2 linked regions of the Cytobacillus sp. IB215665 genome follow. The protein of the gene in region 1 interacts with the protein of each later gene in a pairwise test. Links are inferred from orthologs where the notes say so. Each region holds a gene or a part of one and is shown on either strand. Other genes may lie near its edges. The genes, in order: SLH52_RS03555 and ndk.

What was found.
Region 2: the proteins of SLH52_RS03555 (region 1) and ndk interact in binary tests that used the Escherichia coli proteins (3 or more experiments, as listed by UniProt). The link is inferred for Cytobacillus sp. IB215665 from one-to-one orthologs.

What each region holds. Positions count from the first base shown.
Region 1 is NZ_JAXBME010000002.1:323,406-326,721, forward strand. The notes cover bases 553-3,316. They hold SLH52_RS03555 (5-formyltetrahydrofolate cyclo-ligase), read left to right. Parts: upstream 553-1,531; coding sequence 1,532-2,101; downstream 2,102-3,316. Other genes in these bases: SLH52_RS03545 (hypothetical protein), read right to left, coding at 553-563; rpmG (50S ribosomal protein L33), read right to left, coding at 890-1,039; SLH52_RS03560 (DUF92 domain-containing protein), read left to right, coding at 2,094-2,879; SLH52_RS03565 (L-lactate dehydrogenase), read left to right, coding at 3,173-3,316. Also shown: SLH52_RS03540 (hypothetical protein), read right to left, coding at 1-181; more of SLH52_RS03545, read right to left, coding at 174-552. UniProt on the Escherichia coli protein: Involved in the removal of 5-formyltetrahydrofolate.
Region 2 is NZ_JAXBME010000004.1:87,061-89,918, reverse strand. It holds ndk (nucleoside-diphosphate kinase), read right to left. Parts: upstream 1,724-2,858; coding sequence 1,277-1,723; downstream 1-1,276. Other genes in the region: SLH52_RS06690 (demethylmenaquinone methyltransferase), read right to left, coding at 2,857-2,858; hepT (heptaprenyl diphosphate synthase component II), read right to left, coding at 1,826-2,788; SLH52_RS06705 (protein-glutamate O-methyltransferase CheR), read right to left, coding at 335-1,108; aroC (chorismate synthase), read right to left, coding at 1-22. UniProt on the Escherichia coli protein: Major role in the synthesis of nucleoside triphosphates other than ATP. The ATP gamma phosphate is transferred to the NDP beta phosphate via a ping-pong mechanism, using a phosphorylated active-site intermediate.

The sequences.
Region 1 (3,316 bases):
CTTTTACTTGATCTTTTAATAACTTTATTTCAGCTTTAAGCTCTTCAGTCTCTGACATGACATGATCATCTGGTTTGTTCATGCTTTGTTCTGAGCTTGGTGTTATAAAGTAAATGGAGCCTAGGACGGTAGTAGCTGTAATCAAACCCGATGAAAATGCCCTTATACTTTGTTTATTCAACATGATCTCCTCTCATTCTGCTAATATGATTAACGATGATTCCAACCTCTTCTATTGTTAAAGAAGTTTCTTTAGCTATTTCTTCAACAGTTTGTCCTAGGTTCAATAATGATTGAATTTGCTCATGTTTAGCGTCATGTGTTGCTTTTGGTCGCAGATTTTCGTCTTGTTGAAAAATGTTATTCGGTAACACACTGTCGTTGACAAGAAGCTCTTCTTCCAAGATTTTTAGTTTCTTTTTTACTTGATAATTGTCTTGCATAACTGATAAGGATAATTGCTCTATTTGTTTTTCTAAGTCACTTACTTTATCTTTGCTAACAAATGAAACAATAAGTAAAATAATTGCAATAGCGAATAAAATAACAATTGCATATTCCATCAGATCACCCCAAAATATTCTATTTCTATATACTGTTATATCATAATTTCGTAATAGTTAGCTGTATAATATTAAAAAAGATAAGACTCTTTTTAATAACTTTGTTGTAATTAACATTAATGATAGTAAGATGAGTTTTTATCTGAACACTTAACTTTTACAAGTAGAAAAGGTGCTACGAAGCATAAATACATAAGTGTTTGAATGATAGTATGAAAAGCACCTTTGTGAAAGCAGTCAAATTGAGACTTACTATGTTTTCGGATGAAGTTAATCAAGTTATGTAGGTAAGAATAAAAAAAGCAGTAGGAATGTATTCCTACTACTTACTTAGTCTCACGATGAAGAGTTGATTTTTTATCTCTTGAGCAATATTTTTTAAGCTCAAGGCGATCTGGATTGTTTCGTTTATTTTTTTTAGAAATATAGTTACGCTCTCCACATTCTGTGCAAGCTAATGTAATATTTACACGCATGTTCATATCCCTCCAAACATTAAGCTTTAAATCAGACTATACAATAATACCATTATTCTATATGAAATTCTAGTGTCTTTTTATGATTTTCCTTAGAACACTTTTATCTACATTATGGAAATTACGAATGATGTATAGCGCTAAAATTCATAATCGTAATTCTATCCTTTTTTTCTCATTTTGTAAACTTTGTTGCTATTGCTATCAAATTAGAAGCACAAGAAGTTATATATGTTTGTCATCGTTTTAGAAAGGTGCCACACATTCTAGTCTTGTTGTGGACCTGTTTATTTCTTAATTTGAAAGCAACAATCTATGCGAAAACAACCTTTTGCAAAATCATTTAGAAGTGTTTGATTTTTTGCTACACTTAAAGAATAGATATCATCTGTTTTAATCTTTATCAGTACAGCGGTTGGAATGTAATTTCAATCATCTATCGTTTATGATAGAAATCCGAGTTCTAAGAAATTTATACTGAAGGTGATTATAATGGAAGAAAAGCGTAATCTGCGTAATAAAGTGAAAAAATCTTTACATAAAATAGATGATTACATCTACCATGATTGGTCTCATTTAATCGCTCAACGCCTGTTTTCACATCGTCTGTGGAAAGATTCAAATACAATTGGAATTACTATATCGAAAAGGCCGGAAGTTGATACAATTCCAATTATAGAAAAAGCATGGAAGCATAATAAAAAAGTCGTAGTACCAAAATGTCATCCGACAAAGAAGGAGATGACATTTAGGGAAATTAGCTCTTTTGATCAACTGGAAATTGTTTATTATGGCTTACAGGAACCTATAGAGGAACAAACAAAAGAGATAGCATCTCATGATATAGATTTATTATTTGTACCAGGGTTATGTTTTACAAAGACTGGAGATCGTCTAGGATTTGGTGGGGGATATTATGATCGATATTTAGTCAATTACATAGGTAATACAGTTTCGTTAGCCTTCGCTATTCAAATAGTGCAGGCTTTACCAACTGAACCATTTGACAAGCGTGTACAAAGAATTTTAACGAATGAAGAGGAAATTATTTGTAATGAATGATAATTATTTATTTTATTTTGCAATCATATTTGTAGCGGCTCTTAGCGGGAAAAGACTTAAATCACTATCTTTATCTGGTGCAATTGCTACAATCATCATTGGTGTAATTGTTATTTTAGGATTTGGCTGGAAAGGACTATTTATACTAGGTAGTTTTTTTGTAAGTTCAAGCCTGTGGAGTAAGTTCAAGCTGGATAAAAAAGCATTCGTAGTGGAAAAAGTGGCAAAAGGTGATGAGCGTGATTGGGTACAGGTTTTGGCGAATGGAGGTGTGCCAGCCTTTGCTAGTTTGTTATATTATTTAGACCCAGTAAATATTTGGTTATACCTTTTTTTAATATCTATTGCAGCGGCAAACGCAGATACGTGGGCTTCAGAGTTAGGTACTTTGAGTAAGCAGAAGCCTTTCTTAATTACCACAATGAGGAGAGTGGACCCAGGAACGTCTGGAGCGATGACAATATTAGGTACTGTTAGTTCGTTAGGTGGTGCTTATTTTATAGCAATACTTGCATCATTGATTTGGAATGAATTAACGTTATTATTGATACTATTCATTGGCTTATTCGGATTTATAGGTAGCTTAATTGATACACTACTCGGGGCGACTGTTCAAGTTGTATATCAATGCTCAAAGTGTTCGTTAGTTACTGAAAAAACAGAACATTGTGGTATGACTTGCAATCATTTGAAAGGCTACCCCTTTTTAAATAATGACATGATTAATTTATTAGCTATCACAATTTCGGCTCTAATGGGTGGGTTTATTTTACTATAAGTTATAATGATTATTTTCACTCTCTGATCAGTGAATAAAATTGTAACAATATCGCAATATATATAACGCTTACATAGTATTTCAAACGTTTGAAATTAGTGTATATTTATTACTGTAGGAACAAAGAAAACAACATTATCAATATCATTATAGTTAAATCGGCGTATATATTTATATTTCGGTCGTGCAGGAAACATCAACTTCCTTTGGGGAAATCGATTGAGAACTGTTGAAGTTATTTGAAGAATGCTTTAAGAGAAATTTATTGATATATAAGAAAGGTGGTATATATTATGGCTAATAATGTTAATCGTGTTGTACTTGTCGGAACTGGGGCAGTAGGTTCTAGTTATGCGTTTGCTCTTCTTAATCAAGGGGTAACAGAAGAATTAGTGTTAATTGATTTAAATAAAGAAAAATCAGAAGGGGATGCAATG
Region 2 (2,858 bases), on another replicon or contig:
CTCCTGCTGTTAAATACCTCATCTTTCTATCTCCCTTCAATCCTTTAAAGCTTTTATGTGTAACAATATATCATATACAGTAGTTAAAAGGTAGCTTTTTTATCTGTTATGCTCTTTTCGAAACCTTTGTTGCCATTTTTACAACATATAATAAGGAAGATGAGGTCATTTCCGAACCCCACCTGCGAAAAGATGCCATGATCTAGTTGTAACGGTTTATAGCTTGTTCGGACAGCAATTAATGCGAAAACAGCCATCTTTTAAAAAAGAATTCATCAAATTGACGAACCCTTTGCTAGTTATTCTATATTATAATGCTTATCTGTTTTCAGACTCAAACCTTACGGTAAAAAAAGGTATCTTCAGAGTCAAATCCGTATTTATGCGGAGTAAAAATTTGTTCAGTACTGCCTACAAAGAAAATACCACCAGTTTGAAGTGCATTAGAAAATTTTTGATACAAGTGATCTTTTGCTTCCTCAGTAAAATAAATAAGCACATTTCGGCAAACAATTAAATCAAAATTGTTTTCAAACTGATCAGATAGTAAATTATGCTTTTTAAAATTTACTGCACTTTTTATTTCATCTGATAACTTATAATATGCTCTATCTTTACTAAAGTATTTCCTTTTTATTTCTTCTGGTACCTCCATCAAAGATCGCTCAGGATACACACCAACCTTAGCTCTTCGAATAACATTTTCATCTAAATCCGTTGCTAATATGGAAAATCTAGAAAGGGGTAAATATTTTGATAGAATCATAGCTATTGTATAAGGTTCTTCTCCTGTAGAACAAGCAGCACTCCATATTTTTAATCGTGAGCGACCATTCAGTATTTTAGGCAACACTTTTTCTTCAAATATACTCCACCTGTTAGCATTTCGATAAAATTCTGAAACATTAATTGTGATTCTATCTAAAAATTCGTCATATAATTTTTCATCGCTTGCAAAGGCGCGAAAGAAATCCAGAAAATTTGTAAACCCTCTTTTTTCATACAGAGATGTTAACCTTCTTTTCATTTGTGCTTCTTTGTATAAAGATAAATCAATTCCAGTTTTCCTTTTAATATTTTCTATAAATTGTATGTAATCTCGTGACATACTTATTACTCCTCTAACATGAACTCAATGGATAGTACTATTATTTTCGATGTAATCATAGTAAAGAAATTTCGAGGGGAATCAGCGGCTAGTCATTAAAAAGTGTATATTGCAAATCGATTAACGATAAATGATATAAAAACCAGCCCTATCTGAGCTGGCAATTAATTAGTATATCCATTCATTTATTAACTTACTATAATCTACTAACTCATCTTCTGCAAAAAACAAATTAACTTCACGTTCGGCACTCTCAGGTGCATCAGAACCATGAATGATATTCTTGCCTACTGTCAAACCGAAATCTCCACGAATTGTTCCTGAAGCAGCATCTTTAGGGTTAGTTGATCCCATCATTTGCCTAGCAGTTGCAATGACATTATCCCCTTGCCACACCATTGCGAACACAGGACCTGAAGTGATAAAATCTACTAATTCTCCAAAAAAAGGACGCTCCTTATGTTCAGCGTAATGCTGTTCTGCGAGCTCGGTTGGTATTGCCATTAATTTTGCACCTACAAGTTGAAAGCCCTTTCTTTCAAATCGTGAAATAATTTCCCCAATTACATTGCGTTGTACTCCGTCTGGTTTTACCATTAAAAATGTTCTTTCCATGACTTTCTTCCACCCCTACAATATTGTCAAATAGGTTGTCAAATATAGTTCAACCAATCAAAATATTACCACTGTTTCAATAGTTTAGCAACAGTTCTGGACCTAGATTTTTCGTTTTCCTATGTACTTGGCTATATTGTAAAGGGCTGTTTTTGCTTTACCAGACGGTAAACTTTCAAGAACAACAAGAGCTTTTTGTAAGTATTTATCACTTATTTCAATCGATCGTTCAATTGCTCCCGATTGCTTAATAAGCGATATAATATGATTCATTTCTTCTTTAGTCGTTTTTGGATTTATATTTATTATTTCGTTGTAAATATCTTGGTTTTCCATCGCAAACAATGCTGGTAGTGTCACATTTCCTTGCTGTAAATCACTACCTGAGGGCTTACCAAGCTGAGCTTCTGTTTCAGTGAAGTCTAATACATCATCTGTAATTTGATATGACATTCCAACATAATAACCAAACCAAAATAATGATTCACATATGTCATCATCCGCATTTGCAGCAACTGCTCCTAACTGGCAGCTAACGGCAATTAACAACGCTGTTTTTCTTTTAATACGTCTCAAATATGTGCGAAGGTCCTGATGAAAATTGTATTTGTCCTTAATTTGTTCAATCTCCCCAACACATACCTCAACTATCGCTTTCGATAAAATCTGTTGAGCATATATATTTTCAACATTAGACATCAGTTCTAATGACCTAGCAAAAATATAATCTCCTGTGTACATAGCAATGCGGTTATCCCATTTTGCTTTGATCGTTTGTTTTCCTCTTCGTAATGTAGAATCGTCAATTACATCATCATGAACGAGCGATGCCATATGAATTAACTCTAATGACATTGCTACGTATTTAATTTGATCTATTTGGTAATCGCCAAATTTACCCCCAAGTAAGACAAAAACTGGGCGAATCCGCTTACCCCCAGCCTGTAATAAGTGCAATGATGCCTGACTCAACAGAGGATGTTCAGACTTAATCGACTTTTCTAATTCTTTTTCAACAATATTTATATCGGTATTTAAAAATGAATACATCATTTTTAATTTCATGCTCTTCACCTTATTCATAGAAAAAATCTAAAATGTATGTCATATGATATATCTTTTGGCTAACTTTTTC